DNA from 4 places in the Streptomyces similanensis genome. Region 3 is predicted to be linked to each of the others. Evidence: riboswitches for the same ligand, from Rfam matches in the RefSeq annotation. Region 3 holds a riboswitch; each other region holds the start of a gene.
The links. A riboswitch is a leader RNA that binds a small molecule or an ion and turns the genes downstream of it on or off. The one in region 3 is predicted to bind cobalamin.

Region 1: linked by a shared signal. The riboswitch ahead of ABEB07_RS05050 (prenyltransferase/squalene oxidase repeat-containing protein) and the one ahead of ABEB07_RS21755 (cobalamin biosynthesis protein) in region 3 are both predicted to bind cobalamin.
Region 2: linked by a shared signal. The riboswitch ahead of ABEB07_RS12475 (CoA-acylating methylmalonate-semialdehyde dehydrogenase) and the one ahead of ABEB07_RS21755 (cobalamin biosynthesis protein) in region 3 are both predicted to bind cobalamin.
Region 4: linked by a shared signal. The riboswitch ahead of ABEB07_RS00230 ((2Fe-2S) ferredoxin domain-containing protein) and the one ahead of ABEB07_RS21755 (cobalamin biosynthesis protein) in region 3 are both predicted to bind cobalamin.

What each region holds. Positions count from the first base shown of each region.
Region 1 is NZ_BAABKC010000012.1:46,306-51,279, reverse strand. It holds gene ABEB07_RS05055 (SCO2322 family protein) at 1-545, opposite strand, end outside; gene ABEB07_RS05050 (prenyltransferase/squalene oxidase repeat-containing protein) at 542-1,774, opposite strand; cobalamin riboswitch at 1,896-2,023, opposite strand; gene ABEB07_RS05045 (TetR family transcriptional regulator) at 2,309-2,920, opposite strand; gene ABEB07_RS05040 (glycosyltransferase family 4 protein) at 3,130-4,545, shown strand; gene ABEB07_RS05035 (class I SAM-dependent methyltransferase) at 4,539-4,974, shown strand, end outside.
Region 2 is NZ_BAABKC010000037.1:240,006-244,979, reverse strand. It holds gene ABEB07_RS12480 (acyl-CoA dehydrogenase family protein) at 1-38, opposite strand, end outside; gene ABEB07_RS12475 (CoA-acylating methylmalonate-semialdehyde dehydrogenase) at 45-1,568, opposite strand; cobalamin riboswitch at 1,759-1,932, opposite strand; gene ABEB07_RS12470 (nucleotide exchange factor GrpE) at 2,083-3,015, opposite strand; gene ABEB07_RS12465 (GNAT family N-acetyltransferase) at 3,094-3,648, opposite strand; gene ABEB07_RS12460 (glycosyltransferase family 2 protein) at 3,685-4,395, opposite strand; gene ABEB07_RS12455 (SAM-dependent methyltransferase) at 4,392-4,974, opposite strand, start outside.
Region 3 is NZ_BAABKC010000064.1:53,928-58,901, reverse strand. It holds gene ABEB07_RS21765 (inorganic phosphate transporter) at 1-733, shown strand, start outside; gene ABEB07_RS21760 (hypothetical protein) at 768-998, shown strand; cobalamin riboswitch at 1,282-1,422, shown strand; gene ABEB07_RS21755 (cobalamin biosynthesis protein) at 1,527-2,555, shown strand; gene ABEB07_RS21750 (cobyric acid synthase) at 2,552-4,084, shown strand; gene cobN (cobaltochelatase subunit CobN) at 4,081-4,974, shown strand, end outside.
Region 4 is NZ_BAABKC010000001.1:50,199-55,172, reverse strand. It holds gene ABEB07_RS00240 (AfsR/SARP family transcriptional regulator) at 1-1,830, shown strand, start outside; gene nicT (Nickel transporter NicT) at 1,967-3,133, shown strand; cobalamin riboswitch at 3,198-3,319, shown strand; gene ABEB07_RS00230 ((2Fe-2S) ferredoxin domain-containing protein) at 3,380-3,763, shown strand; gene ABEB07_RS00225 (enoyl-CoA hydratase/isomerase family protein) at 3,891-4,943, shown strand.

The sequences.
Region 1 (4,974 bases), on a different contig from region 3:
CCCTTGCCCGCGTCCGGCCCCTTGCCCGAGACCTGTTCGCCGCAGCCCTTCGCCGGGTAGCCGGCGATCGCGCACAGCAGGGCGTTGGTGTCGTAGCGCAGGGGCTTGGCGACCGCCGCCAGCGCCTCCGCCGTCGTCGCGTCCGAGGACACCCGGGCACAGGCGGTGCGCGCGGCGGGCGGGGCCTCGCCGGCCGGGGCGTCGGCCTTCGTGCCGAAGTCGAGGACGAGCGCCACCCGCTTCTGGCCGTGCCGGGCCGGCGTGCCCGCGCAGATCGCGGCGAAGTCGGCCGCGCCGCGCGGCCGGGCCGCGTCCTGGGAGTCCTCGCTGACCGCGAACCGCAGCCCCTGCACGTCGCCGTCGGCCGGACGGGCCGTCGAGGGCCCCTCGGTGGCGTACGTCCACCGGCCGCCGTCCCGGTCCCAGAAGGACCAGTAGCGGTAGCCCACGGCCTGCGCCGTGCCCGCGCCCGCCGCCACCAGCAGGAGGGCGGCGGCCAGCAGCAGGACGGGCAGGGCGTACGGCGGGCGCGGGCGGCCGGTCACGGCTGCTGCCCCCGCTTGCGGCGGCCGCCCAGCATGACGCCGACGGCGACGACGACGAGAAGGAGGATGCCGCCGGTCCACCACAACGCGTGGCCGCCGCCGCTCTTCGCCGACGTCCCGGCGGCCTCGCCGGGCGTGGGCGCGTCGGTGGACCGCGGCGCGGGGCCGGTGGCGTTGAGCGCCTTGACCAGGTCGAGGCCGCCGAAGTCGCGCGGGTCGGTGCCGGTGGCGTGGGCGGCGAGGACGAGCTGGGCCCAGGCGGCCGGGCCGCTCTGCTTGGCCCACGCCTCGGAGTGCTGCTCCAGCCACTGAAGCGGCTTCTTCGCCTGCGCGGTCCCGCCCTGCGCGGCCAGCGCGACGACCGTGTCGGCGGTGTTGCCGTAGTCGGGCTGGGCGGTGGCGCCGGGCAGCACGGAGGTGAGGTAGCCGTTCTTGGCGACCTGGTGCGCGAGGTAGGCGGCGCCGTTGGCGGCGGCCTGCGCGGCCGTCGGCTTCCCGGAGCCGGAGCACCGGGCCGCGCCGCCCTTGCTCGCGCCCGTGGCCGCCAGGCCCTGGCCGAGGGCGGCGACGACGCCCGCGGCGGTCGCGTCCGCGTTGGCGGCCAGCTCGCCCTTCTTGTCCGGCTGGTAGGCGAACGCGCCCGCGCCGTCGCCGGAGCACGGCAGGGCGAGGCCGAGCAGCGCGTCGTAGGGGGACTTGCCGTCCTTCAGGACGGCGGCGGGCTTCTCGCCGGTCGCGGCGAGCGCGCCGACGACGACCGAGGTGGAGTTGGTGTCGCTGGGGCCGCCGGGCGTGTAGCCCCAGCCGCCGTCCTTGTTCTGCGCGGACTTCAGCCAGGCGACCGCCTTGCCGGTGGCGGCGTCGTGCCCGCCGAGCGCGGCGAGGGCCTGGACGGCGGCGGCCGTGCTGTTGGTGTCGACCATGACCTTGGCGTCGCAGGCGCGGGCCGGGTCGGCGCGGAAGGCGGCGAAAGCGCCGTCGGCGCACTGCTGCCCGGTCAGCCAGTCCACGGCCCGGGCGGCGGGCCGCACCCCGGCGGTGTGCTGGGCGAGCAGGGCGAGGGACTGCCGCCACACGCCGTCGTACTTGGGGTCGGTGTCGCCGTAGAGCCCGGCGGGCAGGGTGGCCGGCCCGGTCGGGGAAGGCGACGAGCCGGCGGCGAAGGCGGGGCCCGGTATGCCGATCACGGCGACGGCGGCCAGGGCCGCGGCGCAGCGGCGGATGTTCATGATCGGCGGATGCCTCTCCCTGTGGGGAGCCGGACAGCACGGGGCATCCCCGCAGCTCGGCTCCGTATACCTCGACGGCGCCGTGCGGCGGCGGGCGCCGACGCACGTGAGCCGGTCACGGGCCGTACGAGGCAGTCCGGCTCGCCGCCCTCGGGGCGGCTCACGGTTGCGGGTCAGCGCCGGATTCGCACCGGCTTCCCCTCGTACGGCTGTGATGACGACGCCGTCACTTTACCGGCCGGTGAAATCCGGCAATCTTTCCCCGCCCTTCCCTCACTCTCGTTGGGGGGTTGCGTACCGGTTGCGGCGGGTTCATCCTGGAAGTGGCCTACGAGGCGAGTGAGGGAGTTCGACCGGAGTAGCCGACTTGGGCGAGACGCGTCACGCATCCGCCGGGGCCGACGTCGACGGACGGGCTGAGAGGCCGGAAAGCCGCAAGGACTGGGCTGGACGGCGACCCCTAGTACCTGATCCGGGCAATACCGGCGAAGGGAACCCGTCTCGTAGGTTTTCTGCGGGTTCCTCGCGCCTTCTTCACGCCCGCGTCAGATCGATCAGCCGGCAGGCCGTCGCCACGTCCGTCTCGACCTGGGCCGTGGACGCGCGGCCCGCGAGCCAGGTGATCAGGGCCGAGTGCCAGGTGTGCTCGATGACCCGGATCGCGGAGAGCTGCTCGTCGGTGGGGTCGGCGTCCTGCCCCATCGCCTCCAGGATGATCGCCGTCGTCTGCCGGTGCACCCGCTCCACCTCGGCCGTGACGCCGCTGTCGGCGAAGGTCAGGGCGCGCACCATCGCGTCGGCGAGCCGGGGCTCGCGCCGCAGCGCGCGGAAGGCGCGGAGCAGGGTCTCCGTCACCCGTTCGGAGGCGGTCGCACCGGCCGGCGGCTTGGCGCGCAGGGTGCCGCGCATCCGCTCCAGCTGGTCGTGCATCGTGGCCACCAGCAGGTGCACCTTGGACGGGAAGTACCGGTAGAGCGTGCCGAGGGCGACCTGCGAGGACTCCGCCACCTCCCGCATCTGCACCGCGTCGAACCCGCCCCGGCAGGCCAGCTGCGCGCTGGCGTGCAGGATGCGGCGCCGGCGGGCCTCCTGCCGCTCGGTCAGGGGTGCCGGGCAGGGGCGCGTGATACGGATCTCCGCAGGCATGGGTCCCGTTCCGTGACATTCGGTGAGGGCGTGCGACCAGACAGCATGCCAGGGCCCCGGCCGTGGCGTGAATCACCCGTTCCACCGCCTTGCGGCGAGGCTACCTGCCGGTAGATTCGGAGCTTCCTGGACGATCAAGTCTGAAACTTGTTCTAGATCGACGACCCGGCGTAACCTCGCGGGACAGCGCAGTCAGAAGGGGGCCCAGAGTGTCCGCTGAGGCCAGTCAGGCGGAGTCCTCGCAGGGCCTCGCAGCCGACGGCGGGCGACCGCTCGGAATCGCGCTCCTCACCTACAAGGGCAACCCGTTCTGCGGCGGCCAGGGCGTCTACGTCCGCCACCTCTCCCGCGAACTGGCCCGCCTCGGCCACCGGGTGGAGGTGATCGGCTCCCAGCCCTACCCCGTGCTCGACGCCCTCGACGGCCCGGCCGCCCAGCGCCTGAGCCTCACCGAGCTGCCCAGCCTCGACCTCTACCGCCAGCCGGACCCCTTCCGCACCCCGAAGCGCGACGAGTACCGCGACTGGGTCGACGCACTGGAGGTCGCCACCATGTGGACCGGCGGCTTCCCCGAACCGCTGACCTTCTCGCTGCGCGCCCGCCGCCATCTGCGCGCCCGCCGCGGCGAGTTCGACGTCGTGCACGACAACCAGACGCTCGGCTACGGCCTCCTCGGCGACGTCGGCGCGCCCCTGGTCACCACCATCCACCACCCCATCACCGTGGACCGGCAACTGGAGCTGGACGCCGCGCAGACCCGCCAGCGCCAGTGGTCCGTACGCCGCTGGTACGCCTTCACCCGCATGCAGAAGCGGGTCGCGCGCAGGCTGCCGTCCGTGCTCACCGTCTCCGGCACCTCCCGCCAGGAGATCGTCGACCACCTCGGGGTGCGCCCCGACCGCATCCACGTCGTCCACATCGGCGCCGACACCGACCTGTTCGCGCCCGACCCGTCGGTGGCGAAGGTGCCCGGCCGCATCGTCACCACCTCCAGCGCCGACGTCCCGCTCAAGGGACTGGTCTTCCTGGTCGAGGCGCTGGCGAAGGTGCGCGCCGAACACCCCGCCGCCCACCTCGTCGTCGTCGGCAAGCGGCCCGCGGAGGGCCCCGTCGCCCAGGCGATCGAGCGCTACGGCCTGGAAGGCGCCGTCGACTTCGTCAAGGGCATCTCCGACGCCGAACTGGTCGACCTGGTGCGCTCCGCCGAGGCGGCCTGCGTGCCGTCGCTGTACGAGGGCTTCTCGCTGCCGGCCGCCGAGGCGATGGCCACCGGCACCCCGCTGGTCGCCACCACCGGCGGCGCCATCCCGGAGGTGGCCGGGCGCGACGGCGAGACCTGCCTCGCGGTGCCGCCGGGCGAGCCCGGCGCGCTGGCCGCCGCGCTGACCCGGCTGCTGGGCGACCCGGAGCTGCGGACGCGCCTGGGCGCCGCCGGCCGCGCGCGGGTCCTCGCGCACTTCACCTGGGCCCGGGCCGCCGAGGGCACCGTCGCCCGCTACCGCGAGGCCATCGCCGCCCCGGCCACGCCCGCGCGCCCCGCGCCCCCGACCACCGGCCGCCCCGCGGCGGCCGCCCCGACCACCGGCGACCACTCCGAGCACACCGAAAGCAGGGCCACGTGCTGACCGTCGACTTCTCCCGGTTCCCGCTCGCCGCGGGCGACCGCGTCCTGGACCTCGGCTGCGGCGCCGGCCGGCACGCGTTCGAGTGCTACCGGCGCGGCGCGCAGGTCGTGGCGCTGGACCAGAACGGCGAGGAGATCCGCGAGGTCGCCAAGTGGTTCGCCGCGATGAAGGAGGCCGGCGAGGCGCCCGCCGGGGCCACCGCCACCGCCATGGAGGGCGACGCCCTCCACCTGCCCTTCCCCGACGAGTCCTTCGACGTCGTGATCATCTCCGAGGTGATGGAGCACATCCCCGACGACAAGGGCGTCCTCGCCGAGATGGTCCGCGTGCTCAAGCCCGGCGGCCGGATCGCGATCACCGTCCCGCGCTACGGCCCCGAGAAGGTCTGCTGGTCCCTCTCCGACGCCTACCACGAGGTCGAGGGCGGCC
Region 2 (4,974 bases), on a different contig from region 3:
AGGGCCTGCTGGTCCTCGGTGAGCAGGGTGCTGGTCATCGTGGCTCAACCCATCGTGGGGATCGTGAAGCTGGCGCCTTCCCGCAGTCCTGCGGGCCAGCGCGAGGTGACCGTCTTGGTGCGGGTGTAGAAGCGGACGGCGTCCGGTCCGTGCTGGTTGAGGTCGCCGAAGCCGGACCGCTTCCAGCCGCCGAAGGTGTGATAGGCGACCGGGACCGGGATGGGCACGTTGACGCCGATCATGCCGGTGTTCACCCGCCGGGTGAAGTCGCGGGCGGTGTCGCCGTCCCGGGTGAAGATCGCCACGCCGTTGCCGTAGGCGTGCTCGCTGGGCAGGCGCAGGGCCTCCTCGTAGTCGGCGGCGCGTACGACGCAGAGGACGGGGCCGAAGATCTCCTCCTGGTAGACGCGCATCGAAGGAGTCACCCGGTCGAAGAGGGAGGCTCCGGCGAAGAAGCCCCTCTCGTGGCCGGGCAGTACGAAGTCCCGTCCGTCCACGACGAGTTCGGCGCCCTCCTCGACGCCCAGGTCGACGTAGGAGCGGACCCGGTCGACGGCGTCCCGGCCGACGAGGGGGCCGAAGTCGGCCTCGGGGTCGTCGCCGCGGCCGATGCGCAGCGTGCCGATGCGCTCCTTGAGCCGGGCCACGAGCGCGTCGGCGGTCTCCTCGCCGACCGGGACGGCGACGGAGATCGCCATGCAGCGTTCGCCGGCCGAGCCGTATCCGGCGCCGATGAGGGCGTCCACCGCCTGGTCGAGGTCGGCGTCGGGCATCACGATCATGTGGTTCTTCGCGCCGCCGAAGCACTGGGCGCGTTTGCCGTGGGCGGCGGCGGTGGCGTAGACGTGCGCGGCGACCGGAGTCGAGCCGACGAAGCCGAGGGCCGCCACACGGGGGTCTTCGAGGAGGGTGTCGACGCTCTCGCGGCCTCCGTTGACGACGTTCAGGACGCCGGGCGGCAGACCCGCCTCCAGGAAGAGTTCGGCGAGTCGCAGCGGTACCGAAGGGTCGCGCTCGGACGGCTTGAGGAGGAAGGCGTTGCCGCAGGCCAGCGCGGGGGCGGCCTTCCACAGGGGGATCATGGCCGGGAAGTTGAACGGGGTGATGCCGGCGACGACGCCCAGCGGGGCGCGCAGCGAATGGACGTCGATGCCGGTGCCGGCGTTGTCGGTGAACTCGCCCTTGAGCAGGTGCGGGATGCCGGCGGCGAACTCCACGACCTCCAGGCCGCGCTGGAGGTCGCCGTGCGCGTCGGCGACCGTCTTGCCGTGCTCGGCGGACAGCAGCCGGGCCAGCGCGTCCCGCTCTCCTTCCACCAGCTGGAGGAACCTCAGCAGGACGCGGGCGCGGCGCTGCGGGTTCCAGTCGCCCCACTCCGGCTGGGCCCGGACGGCGTCGGCGATCGCCGCCTCGGTCTCCGCGCGGTTCGCGAGGGGCACCAGGGCCTGGACCTCGCCGGTGTTGGGGTCGTACACCTCGCCGTGGGCTCCCGATGTTCCCGGGGTGTGCTTGCCGCCGATGAAGTGCGTCAACTCGCGCACGGGGGCGCGTTCGTGCTCGCGGGCCATGACTGCCTGCTCTCGTCAGGAAGGAGGGATCCGGGATGGCGCGCCCGGGCCCGCGTCCGCACACGGGTGGCGTACGGACGGGTGCCGGGGGCACGAGATCGCGTATGGCCGAAAGCCCCGTCAGACGGCGGGCTCACCAGGGTCGTGGGTACACACCGGTGCCATGCGTGTCAGCTCCATCCTCGTGGAAAACACGGAACATCCCGCGGCCGGTATCCTGACTCCCGGATCAGCGCGCGCCGTCCGCCTTCCCGACATCCAGCTCGTCAGTGGCGTACCGCTCGACGGCGTACTCCCCGGTCACAGTGGCGGGACCGTGCCGGAATCACACCGGCTTCCCTGCACCGCGGGCCTTGGTCACGACTATATAGTTGGGCGTCCTAGTAAATCCATCCCCGCGGGCGGCGTTGTGGATGACCGCACTCGCCCCGCGCCTGCGGGAGAGCCGAGAGGGCGGCGGCCGTGTGCGGTCGGCCGGAGACGCGGCGCGGGGTCGGCGGGGCGCGCGACCGGATTACTCGGAGGCAGGGAGCCGCCAGTCGAACGGGTAGAGGTCCGCCTCCCAGGAGGCGTCCGCGGCGAGTGCGGCCGCGTTCTCGGGTGGGCGCAGCAGGCAGCGATGGCGCACCAGTTCACGGCGCTCGGCCGGCGTCAGCAGCGCCTCGTTGGGGCCGAGGCTCCCTTCGGCGTCGTCGATGTCCTGGTGTCCGTCCGCGTTGACGCGTCTGCCCGCCTGCGTCCGCAGGTCCAGGCGAAAGCCGGTGCGCCACTGTGAGTTGTGGCCCCATCCGTGGGACTCGTCCACCGTCGGCCGGTGGCGGCGCAGGAAGGTCCAGTAGAGCGGGGAGCGGTCGGCCACGCCGCGCTCCGCGTGCCGCGCACCGGCCCGGACACGCACTCCCGCACGGCTGAACAGCAGCGGCCCCAGCCACAGACCGGGCCAGACCACCTCCGTGACGCGCACGGGCTCCTTGGGGTCCGCCGCCTGCTCGACCTCCACGATCTCGTGCAGGAAGGGGTCGAACGTGCCCGTCTCCTCGAACGCCACCAGCCCCAACCGGGCGAACAGGCGCAGGTATTGCTCCAGGCCGAGCGCCGGCCACTGATCGAGCGGGTGCAGCCGGTGGGCCCAAGGCACCTCGCCTCCCGCCTCGTAAGGCGGCTGCTGGGCCAGCAGCAGCACGTCGCTGACCCGGCTGAGGGCGTACAACTCCCAGCTCATGTCCTCGCGGAGAGTCGCCGGCCCGTCGAAGCCGTCATCGCACAGGCACTGCGCGGCCTTCGCCAGCCGAGCCGGATAGCCGGGCGAGGCGCGTGCGAGCCACGGCGTCACCACCGTCTCGAAGGCATCCGGGGCGCTTCCGTGGTCCCGCAGCGCCACGAAGAGCTCGTAGGCGTCGACCGGTTGCCGCTCCTCATCCATCACCGGTTGCCGCTCCTCATCCATCCGGGCAGGGTAGCGGCATCCAGGGCGGACCGGCTCGGTGGCCGGGGGCAGTCGCCCGACGGACGCGCGCCGGTGAGGTCAGCCGTTCCTACGCCGACGGCGTCCGGGCGGTACCGCCTTTCGCTCCTCCTCGGCGGTCGTGCCGGGCCAGGTGATCTCGAAGTACCTGACGCGTTCGTCCTGTCCGGCCGGTCGCATGCCGGCTGCCGTCATGACGTGCTGGGAGGCGATGTTGTCGTGGTCGGCGTCGCCCTGCACGCGGGTGACGCCGCGTGACCGGGCGAACAGCAGCAGGGCGCGCAGCGCTTCGGAGGCGTAGCCCTTGCCTCGGGCCGCCGGGACGAGGCCGTAGCCGATCACGACGCTGCCGTCGGCGGCCGCGGGTCCGTGGAAGCCCAGGCCGCCGATCGCCCGGCCGTCCTCGCGGCGACGGATCTCGTAGGCGCCGAACGGCTGTGGCGCACCGGTGCTCGCGCAGGCGTTCAGGAAGCGCTCGGCGGCGAACACGTCCCCGTCGGTGGGGTATCCGGACGCCCATCGGGCGCCGCCGGCCGGCTCGCCCGCCACCACTCGCTCGGCTTCGCCGACGGTCATCGGATGCAGCACGAGCCGCTCGGTCACCAGATCGTCCATGACATGGAGGTGTATCACGCGATGCGATAACACGGGTCAACTCGTGGTCGCCGCGCGGGGCATCGCCGCCAGGTAGGCGCCGAAGCCGTCGCGGGCCCTGGCGTGCAGACGGGGTGAGGTGAGGACCGGGCACAGGGCGGTGCGCAGCACCCGGTGGCCCCGGTGTTCCAGGGCGTCGACCAGCGCGCGGTCCTCGCCCGTTTCCAACGGTGCGAAGCCGCCGACGTCCAGGTAGGCGGCGGCGTGCACACCCAGGTTGGCGCCGTGCACGTGCGGGTGATGCCACGTGGTGCCGTCCGTGGGGCGGCTCGTCTCGTAGAGCGCACGGTGGGGCGCGGCCAGCGGCGAGGAGCACGGCAGGACGACGGTGCCGACCACCGCCTGCCAGCCTTCCCGGGCCCGGGCCAGCTGGTACGCCAGCCAGTCGGGCGGCACGGTGCTGTCGGCGTCGGTGGTGGCGATCCAGACGCCGCCCCCGCGTCCGGCGTACCGGGCCAGCGCGTGCCGGACACCGGCGTCCCGGGCGCGTCCCGGGTTGCGGGAGTCGGTGACGACGGTCAGCGCTCCGGCGGTCCGGGCGAGTCGCGCGGTGCGGTCCCGGCAGGCGTCCGCCACCACCACCGTGCGGACCCGGACGGCGGCGAGGTCGGGATGGCCGGCGGCGACCGCGACCGCCGCCAACGCGGCCGGCAGGAGGGCTTCCTCGTCGTGGGCCGGAATGACGACGGCGACCGTCTCGATGCTCACACCAGGCCCTCCCGGGCGGCGACCGAGGAGGGCCGGCGCCCCTCGGGGCCGGTCCTCTGGTGGATCTGGAGGACGAAGTCCTCCTCGCGGTGGTCGGCGAGCAGGGCCAGGCCGGGCAGGGCGGCGACACGGCGGGCGATGCCGGCGCCGGTCGTCAGGTGTTCGGCCACCGGGTGGTCCCAGTGCACGGTGACCAGCGTGCCGTCGGGTTCCAGCGACCGCACCGCCAGCTCCAGCAGCCGGTCGAGTGCCGTGTCGTGCAGGTAGTAGAGGAACTCGGACAGGACGATCAGGTCGAAGGAGCCTTCGGGCCACTGCTCGGGCAGCAGCATCCGGCGGATCTCCACGTGTGCCAGGTCGCGGGTGCGGTGCCGGGCCGTCTCGACCGCCGACCCGACGCGGTCGCAAGCGAGCACGGAGTCGCACCGCCGCGCCAGGCGGTGGGTCAACTCGCCGACCGAGCAGGCCGGTTCGAAGGCCCGCCGATAGCGGGGCAGGGGCAGGGCGGCGACGGTCAGGTCGTACTTGCGGCGTTCGTACCAGCGCTCCGCCAGTCTCCAGGGGTCCGGGGCGTCCCGG
Region 3 (4,974 bases):
CTCCAACCCTCCCACCTGGGTGATTCTCTGCGCGGGCCTGGCCATCGCGGCCGGCACCTACATCGGCGGCTGGCGCATCATCCGCACCATGGGCTCGGGCCTGACCGACCTCCGGCCGCAGCAGGGCTTCGCCGCCCAGACCAGCTCGGCCGCCGCCATCCTGGCCTCCTCCCACCTGGGCTTCTCCCTGTCCACCACGCACGTCGTCTCCGGTTCGGTGATGGGCGCGGGTCTGGGCCGCAAGGGCGGCGTGGTCCGCTGGTCCACCGCGGGCCGGATGGCCATCGCCTGGGTGCTGACGCTGCCCGCCGCCGCGCTGGTGGGCGCGGGCGCGGAGGCCGTGACGGGCCTCGGCGACTGGGGCACCGCGCTCGTCGCCGTGTTCCTCGTCGCCTCCTCCGCGGCGATCTGGAAGATCTCCCGCCGCCAGGTCGTCGACCACACCAACGTCACCGGCGCCGGGTCCGAGGAGCCGGCCGGCGTGGTGACCCAGGCGATCGCCGCCGTGGCGCCGCCCCCGGCCGCCCCGGTCCCCGGGATCCCGGCCCAGGCCGTCGGCGCCCCCGCCGCGGCGTTCGCCGCCCCGCTCGGCGCGGTCCCGGCCACGGCCGCCGGCCTGCTCACCGAGGACCTCGCGGCGACCATCCCGGCGCCGGCGTCCGCGCCCCGTATCGACCCGACGCCGTCGGCGACCCCCGCGAGCGCGGCGGTACCGCCGGCCGCGACCGTCTGAGTCCCGCACACCGGTCCCCCAAGGAAGCATCACCATGAAGATCGACTGGGCAGCCCTCGGCTCCGTCTTCGGCGTCAGCCTCGTGGCCACCGTGGGCCTGGTGGCCCTGTTCACCCTCGGCATCGCCGGCCTCTCCCGCCGTGAGCGGGCGGTGGCCACCGGTGCGGGCGGCGGGACGCTCGCCGTCACCGGCGCCTACGTCTGCTTCGCGGCGTGCGCCGCCGCGGTGGGCTACGGCATCTACCTGATCATGGGCAAGGGCTGACCCCGGGCCGGTCACCGCCGCGGCCGACGCCGCCGCCCCGACCGGCCCCTCAGCCTCCTCCCCCGCCCCGTGCAGGGACCGCCACCCAGCGGCCCGCGCGGGGCGGAGCCTTGTCCGGGGCGGGCCCGCGTCGAAGGGGTGGGAGGTGCGGGAGCGGCGGGGTGGGAGGCGCGGGACGACGGGTGCGCGGGCGCGCGCCGGGGCACGCCGGGGCACGCCGTCGCGCGGGGCCGGTGTGGGCCTCATCTCAGTCGTACGACGCAGGTCAACGGCAAGTTGACGGGTGTTCGCGGGGCGTGGTGGACTGCCGGGGCCATGTACGGCGGCAGGAGAGGAAGCCCGGTGCGAATCCGGCGCGGTCCCGCCACTGTGACCGGGGAGGAAACCCCCGGGAGCCAGGAACTCTCACCGCCGGTCTCGTCGAACCAGGGCGTGGACACCCTGAGTGAGGACATATCGCCATGCGCGGCTGCCGACCGAGAGTCACCAGCGACGACCCCCTGACCGTCCTCGCGGCGGGCTGACCCGATGGGTGCCGAGCGCGTCTTCGCGTACGGCGCCGCCGCCGGCCTCCTCGGCGACCTCCTCCTCGGCGATCCGCGCCGCGGGCACCCGGTCGCCGCGTTCGGCCGTGCCGCGGGCGCCGTGGAACGCGTGCTGTGGCGGGACCACCGCGGGTGGGGCGCTCTGCACACCGCGGTGTGCGCGGGCGGCGCCGCCGCGCTGGGCGCCGTCGCCGCCCGCGCCGTACGCACCTCCCCCACCGCCTCCGCCGCCCTGACCGGCGTCGCCACCTGGGCCGTCGTGGGCGGGACCTCGCTGGCCCACGAGGCCCGCGCCATCGGCCGCGCGCTGGAGTCCGGCGACATCGAGGCCGCCCGGGCGCGGCTGCCGCACCTGTGCGGGCGCGACCCGCAGGCGCTGGACGCCGACGGGATCGCCCGCGCCGTGGTCGAGTCCGTCGCCGAGAACACCTCCGACGCGGTGGTCGGCGCGCTCACCTGGGGCGCCGTCGCGGGCGTGCCGGGTCTGCTCGGGTTCCGCGCGGTCAACACGCTCGACGCGATGGTCGGCCACAAGTCGCCCCGCCACCTGCGCTACGGCTGGGCCTCCGCCCGGCTGGACGACGTGGCCGGCTGGCCGGGCGCGCGGCTGACCGCCGTCCTCGCCACCGTGGCCGGCGGCGATCCGCGCGGGGCCGTACGGGCCTGGCGCGCCGACGCCGGCCGGCATCCGAGCCCCAACGCCGGGCCGGTCGAGGCGTCCTTCGCCGGGGCGCTCGGCGTGCGCCTGGGCGGCACGCTGTCGTACGCGGGGCGGGTGGAGCACCGGCCGGTGCTCAACGGCGGCGGACGCGCCGTCCGGGCGGCCGACATCGACCGGGCCGTACGCCTCTCCCGGCGCGTGAGCTGGCTCGCGCTCGGCGCCTGCGCCGGCGCGCGCCTGCTGGGCGCCCGTCTCCCGCGCACCCCGGCGGCGAGCGGCCTCCGTTCGGCCCCCGCACCGGGCGGCGGTCGCCGCCCGCGCACCCCCGTGACGAAGGGACGTACCTCATGAGCGGCGGTCTGCTCGTCGCCGGAACCACCTCCGACGCCGGGAAGAGCGTCGTCACGGCCGGGATCTGCCGGTGGCTGGTGCGCCAGGGCGTCAAGGTCGCGCCGTTCAAGGGGCAGAACATGTCCCTGAACTCCTTCGTCACCCGCGAGGGCGCCGAGATCGGCCGGGCGCAGGCCATGCAGGCGCAGGCGTGCCGGATCGAGCCGACCGCGCTGATGAACCCGGTGCTGCTCAAGCCGGGCGGCGAGCAGAGCAGCCAGGTGGTGCTGCTGGGCAAGCCGGTCGGCGAGCTGAGCGCCCGCGGCTACCACGGCGGGCGCCAGCAGAAACTGCTGGGCACCGTGCTGGACTGCCTGGCCGAGCTGCGGGGCGCGTACGACGCGGTGATCTGCGAGGGGGCGGGCAGCCCGGCGGAGATCAACCTGCGCCGCACCGACATCGTCAACATGGGCATCGCGCGCGGCGCGCGGCTGCCGGTGCTCGTGGTCGGCGACATCGACCGCGGCGGCGTCTTCGCCTCCTTCTTCGGCACCCTCGCCCTGCTGTCCCCCGAGGACCAGGAGCTGGTCGCGGGGTTCCTCGTCAACAAGTTCCGCGGCGACGTCACCCTGCTCGAACCGGGCCTCGACATGCTGCGCGGGCTGACCGGACGGCACACCTACGGCGTGCTGCCGTTCCGGCACGGGCTCGGCATCGACGAGGAGGACGGTCTCCGGGTCTCCCTGCGCGGCGCCGTGCGGGAGTCGGTCGTCGCCCCGCCGGTCGGCGAGGACGTGCTGCGCGTCGCCGTGTGCGCGATCCCGCTGATGTCCAACTTCACCGACGTGGACGCGCTGGCCGCCGAACCGGGCGTCGTGGTGCGGTTCGTGGACCGCCCGGAGGAACTGGCCGACGCGGACCTGGTCGTGGTCCCCGGCACCCGCGGCACGGTCCGCGCCCTGCGGTGGCTGCGGGAGCGGGGCCTCGCGGACGCCCTGGCGCGCCGGGCCGCCGAGGGACGGCCGGTGCTCGGCGTCTGCGGCGGCTTCCAGATGCTCGGCGAGCGCATCGAGGACGAGGTCGAGTCGCGCGCCGGCGCGGTCGACGGCCTCGGACTGCTGCCCGTGCGGGTGCGGTTCGCCCGCGAGAAGACCCTCACCCGGCCGGCCGGCCGGGCCCTCGGCGAGCCGGTCGAGGGGTACGAGATCCACCACGGGGTGGCCACCGTCGAGGGCGGAGACGCGTTCATCTGCGATGACGATGGACACAGCCTGGACGGCTGCCGGGTCGGCGCGGTGTGGGGCACGCACTGGCACGGCTCGCTGGAGTCGGACGGCTTCCGGCGCGCGTTCCTGCGCGAGGTGGCCGCCGCCGCGGGCCGCCGCTTCATCCCCGCGCCGGACACCTCGTTCGCCGCGCTGCGCGAAGCGCAGCTGGACCGGCTCGGCGACCTGATCGAACAGCACGCGGACACGGACGCGCTGTGGCGGCTCATCGAGTCCGGCGCGCCGCAAGGACTGCCTTTCATTCCACCGGGAGCGCCCGCATGAGCACAGTGTTGTTGTTGTCGACCGCCGACACCGATCTGCTGGCGGCCCGGGCCTCCGGCGCCTCCTACCGGATCGGCAACCCGACCCGGGTGGACGTGGCCGGCGAGCTGCCCGCGCTGCTGGACGGCGCGGACGTCGCCGTCGTACGGCTGCTCGGCGGCAAGCGGGCCTGGGAGGACGGGCTCGCCGCGCTGAAGGCGTCCGGGGTGCCGACCGTGCTGCTGGGCGGCGAGTCGGTGCCGGACGCGGAGCTGATGGCCGAGTCGTCCGTCCCGGCCGGTGTGGTGGCCGAGGCGCTGCGCTACCTCGTCGAGGGCGGCCCCGCCAACCTCACCGAGCTGGCCCGGTTCCTGTCCGACACCGTGCTGCTGACCGGCGAGGGCTTCGAGGAGCCCCGGAAGATGCCGGAGTACGGCGTCCACGGCGAGCGCGATCTCGTGGCGGGCCGGCCGACCGTCGGCGTGCTCTTCTACCGGGCCCACCACCTGAGCGGCAACACCGCCTTCGTGGACACCCTGTGCGACGCGATCGAGGCGCACGGCGCCAACGCGCTGCCCGTGTACTGCGGTTCGCTGCGCGGCGCGGACCCGGCGCTGTACGAGCTGCTGGCGAGGACCGACGCGCTGGTCGCCACCGTGCTGGCCGCCGGCGGCACGCACGCCTCGCAGGCGTCGGCGGGCGGTGACGAGGAGGCGTGGGACATCGGCGCGCTCGCCGACTTGGACGTGCCCGTGCTGCAAGGGCTCTGCCTCACCTCCTCGCGGGCCGCCTGGGACGCGTCGGACGCCGCCCTGTCCCCGATGGACGCGGCGATGCAGGTCGCGATCCCCGAGTTCGACGGCCGTCTGATCACCGTGCCGTTCTCCTTCAAGGAGCAGGGCCCGGACGAC
Region 4 (4,974 bases), on a different contig from region 3:
GTGCGGGAGTTGGCCGTCCGTCTCGGCGACCGCTTCCGGGTGCTGACCTCCGGGCAGCGGACCGCGCCCGCCCGCCAGCGCACCCTGCGCGCGATGATCGACTGGAGCTGGGAGCTGCTCGGCCCGCCCGAGCGCGCCGTCCTCGCCCGCCTCGCCGTGCACAGCGACGGCTGCGACCTCGACGCGGCGGAGGCGGTGTGCGCGGGCCCGGACGTGTCCGGCGCCATGGTGCTCGACCTGGTCACCCGACTCGTCGACAAGTCCCTCGTCGTCGTCACGGACGGACCCGCGGGCCCGCGCTACCGGCTCCTGGAGTCGGTCGCCGCGTACTGCGTCGAGCGGCTGCGCGAGCGCGACGAGGAGAGCGCCGTACGCGAGCGCCACCTGCGCCACTACCTGGCCCTGGCCGAACACGCCGAGCCACACCTGCGGGGCGCGCGCCAGCGGGACCGGCTCGCCCGGCTCGACGCCGAGGCGGGCAACCTGCGCTCCGCGCTCGACGAGGCGGTACGACGGGCCGCCGCCGGGAACGCCGAGGAGGCCGTACGGCTCGCCGCCGCCCTGTCCTGGTGGTGGTTGCTGCGCGGACGTCTCACCGAGGGCCGCCGCGCGCTGACCGCCGTCCTCGCGGCCACCGCCGCCCCCGGCCTCGAACTCACGCTCCTGCACAACGCGTTCGTCCTGTTGACCGGCGAGCGCACACCGCTCCCGCCCACCGAACCCGCGTCCGCTCCCACGCACCCTCTCGTGCCCGACCCGCCGCACCTCCGCCGGGCCCGGGCGCTGTGGCTGAACGCCTACGGCATGTTCAGCGTCGGCGACCTGGCCGCCGCCGACGCGCTGAACACCCGCGCCCTCGCCCGTTTCGAGGCCGCGGCGGAGCGGTGGGGCGTCGCGGCGGCGCTCGGACTGCGCGCGGCGCTCGCCCTGGTCCGCGGCGACCTGGACCGACTGGCCCGCGACGGGGAGCGCAGCCGGGAGCTGTTCCGCGAACTGGGCGATCGTTGGGGCGAGTTGCAGAGCGTCTCGCCGCTCGCCGCGCTCGCCGAGATCAAGGGCGAGTACGGGCGGGCGGAGCACTGCCAGCGCGAAGGGCTCGTCATGGCGGAGGAGTTGGGTCTGCGCGCCGAGGTGTCGGCCCGGCTCTCCGGACTCGGCCGTCTCGCGCTGCTCGCCCGTGACTTCGGCCGGGCGCGCGCACTGCACCAGCGGGCCCGGCGTATCGCCGTCGAGCAGGGCTACAAGTACGGGGAGATCCACGCCGACATGGGGCTGGCCCTCGGCGCGCGGCGGCACGGCGACCTCGCCGAGGCCGAGACGCGCCTGCTGCGCATCCGCGACCACCACGCCGACGTCTCCTCCCCGGCGGGCGACCACCTCCTCCACGCCGAGCTGGGCTTCCTCGCCGAACTGCGCGGCGACGCCGGCCGCGCCGCCGCCCACCATCTGCGCGGCCTCGCGATCGCCCGCACACTGGACGAGCCGCGCGCCCTCGCGCTCTGCCTGGAGGGTCTCGCGGGCACGGCCGTCCTGGCCGGGGACCGCACCGGCGCCGTCCGCGCGGCCCGGCTCCTCGGCGCCGCCCACGCCGCGCGCCGTGACGCGGGCGCGCCGCTGCCGCCCGCCGAACGCGGCGACGTCGACCGCGTCACCGCGGCGGCGCGGGCCGTCCTGGGCGTACGCGCCTTCGACCAGGTGTTTGAAAAAGGCACGTCCCTGAGCCCGGCCGAGGCCGAGCGCCGGGCCCGCGCCGCACTGCCCCAGTCGGCGGACCGGACGGACCAGCCGGGCCGGGCGGACGCGACCGACCGGCCGGGTCAAGCGGCCTGACCAGCCTTGACCCTGTCTTTGCCACCTCTTCGTTGTAGTTGCGAGTCATGTGCAGAAACGTGGAATGCGCACACCGCACAGACACCCCGCACAGACACACCGCACAGACATCCCGCACAGTGAGGCCGGCACCCCCATGAGCACCGCCCCCGACTCCGCACCCCCGCGCCCGGCCGTCCCGGACGGCGGGCCGCGCCTGTCGTGGCACCGTGTCCGCGCGTCCATGACCCGCAAGGAGTGGGCCGGCGTCGGCGGTATGGCGGGCTTCGTCCTCGCCCTGCACGTCATCGGCTGGGGCACCCTGGTCGGGATCGTCGCCCCGGAGCACTACAGCCTGGGCACCAAGACCTTCGGCGTCGGCATCGGCGTCACCGCCTACACCCTCGGCATGCGGCACGCCTTCGACGCCGACCACATCGCCGCGATCGACAACACCACCCGCAAGCTGATGGGCGAGGGCAGGCGTCCGCTGTCGGTCGGCTTCTGGTTCTCCCTCGGCCACTCCTCGATCGTCTTCCTGCTCGCCCTCCTGCTCTCGCTGGGCGTCAAGGCGCTGGCGGGACCGGTGGAGGACGACGGCTCGACGCTGCACGCCGTCACCGGCTGGATCGGCACGACCGTCTCCGGGACCTTCCTCTACGCCATCGCGATCGTCAACCTGCTGATCATGGCCGGCATCTGGAAGGTGTTCCGGCAGATGCGCACCGGGCACTTCGACGAGGTTGCGCTCGAAGAGCAGTTGAACAACCGCGGCTTCATGAACCGCCTGCTGGGCCGGCTGACGAAGACGATCACCGAGCCGTGGCAGATGTACCCGCTGGGACTGCTCTTCGGCCTCGGCTTCGACACCGCGACCGAGATCGCCCTCCTCGTCCTGGCCGGGTCGGGAGCGGCCTCCGGGCTGCCCTGGTACGCCATCCTGTGCCTGCCCGTCCTGTTCGCGGCGGGCATGTCGCTGCTGGACACGATCGACGGCTCGTTCATGAACTTCGCCTACGGCTGGGCGTTCTCCAAGCCGGTCCGCAAGGTCTACTACAACCTCACGATGACCGGCCTGTCCGTCGCCGTCGCGCTCATCATCGGCACGGTCGAACTGCTCGGCCTGCTCGTCGACCAGGCGGGTCTGCACGGCGCGTTCTGGAACTGGATCGCGGGGCTCGACCTGAACGTCGTCGGCTACGTCATCGTCGGCCTGTTCTTCGCCACCTGGGCCGTCGCCATCGTGGTGTGGAAGACGGGCCGCATCGAGGAGAAGTGGGAGGCGGGCATGGCCCGCGCGACGGCGTCGGCCGAACCGGAGTGACCCGGCGGCCGGAGACCGACGGCGCTGATGCGATGATGACCGCCGACATGGGCGACGGCGGCCCGAGGAAGTCGGTGTGAATCCGACGCGGTCCCGCCACTGTGACCGGTGAGCGAGTTCCGGCAGGCCACTGCCCCCAGCGGGTGGGAAGGCGGGGCGAGCGGCGATCCGGGAGCCAGGAGACTCACGCGGTCGCCCCCTCGATCGACACCGGGGCGGATCTCCCCGGGAGGGGAGCGGTGCGGCGTGTCCGAACAGGGCGTGAGGGAGAGGGCGGGCGGCGAACCGGTGCCGTGCCGGATCGTCGTGTGCCGGGACTGCTGCTGCGGCAGTCCCAAGGTGCCGGGCGTCGACCACGCGGCGCAGACCGCCCGACTGCGGGCGGCGGCGCCGGTACGGATCTCCGACTGCCTCGACGTGTGCGACCAGGCCAACGTCGTCGTCGTACAGCCGTCCGCCGCAGGCCGGGCCGCCGGGGCGCGGCCGGTGTGGCTGGGGCTGGTCAACGACGCGGACGCGACCGAGGACATCGTCACCTGGGTGCGCGCCGGCGGCCCCGGCGTCGCGCCCCGGCCGGACATCCTCGACCTGTACGCCTTCACCCCGCCACGCCGCCGCACGGACCCCTGAAGCCGTGGCCGTACCCCGGACACCGCGCCGAGAAGACCGTCCGCGACCAGCGGGTGCACCAGACCAGGGAAGGAACCAACGAGAACATGCGCGTCATCGTGGCCCGCGGCCTGACGGAGGCGTTCGGATGAGCGCCACCGAGGCCCCCGTCCTCTTCCACACCGCCGGACGGGCCGCCCACATCACCCTCAACCGGCCCCGAGCCATCAACGCGCTCACCCACGAGATGGTGCGCCGCATCGACGCCGCGCTCACCGTCTGGGAGCACGATCCGGCGGTGGAGACCGTCGTCGTCAGCGGCGCGGGGGAGCGGGGTCTGTGCGCGGGCGGTGACATCCGCGCCATCCACGACGACGCCCGTGACGGCGACGGTTCGGCGGCCGCCGCGTTCTGGCGCGACGAGTACCGGCTCAACGCCCGGATCGCCCGCTACCCCAAGCCGTACGTCGCCCTCATGGACGGCATCGTGATGGGCGGCGGCGTCGGCGTCTCCGCGCACGGCAGCGTGCGGATCGTCACCGAGCGCTCCCGGATCGCCATGCCCGAGACCGGCATCGGCTTCGTCCCGGACGTCGGCGGCACCCACCTGCTGGCCCTCGCCCCGGGCGAACTGGGCACCCACCTCGCCCTGACCGGCGCGCAGATCGGCGCCGACGACGCCCTGCTGTGCGGCCTCGCCGACCACTACCTCCCCTCCACCCACCTCACCGACCTCCTCACCGACCTCGCCGACCTGCCCGTGCACGACGCCCTGGAACGCCACGTACAGCAGCCCGCGGAAGGCGAGTTGGCCGCCCGGCGGGAGTGGATCGACGCCTGCTACGCCGCCGACACCGTCGAGGAGATCGTCGACCGGCTGCGCGGCTACGGCGAACCGGCCGCCGAACAGACCGCGAAAACCCTGCTGACCAGGTCGCCCACCTCCCTGAAGGTGACCCTCGCCGCGCTGCGCCGGGCCCGCCGCCTCGGCTCGCTGGAGCGGGTCCTCGACCAGGAGTACCGCGTCTCCCGCGCCTGCCTGCGCGGCCCCGACCTGGTGGAGGGCATCCGCGCCCAGGTCATCGACAAGGACCGCGACCCGCACTGGTCGCCGCGGACCCTGGCCGAGGTCCCGGAGGCCGACGTCGAGCGTTTCTTCGCACCCCTCGGCGACCGGGAACTCGGGCTGGCCTCGTCCTGAGGGCGCCACCCGGTGCGAGAGGAAGATCACT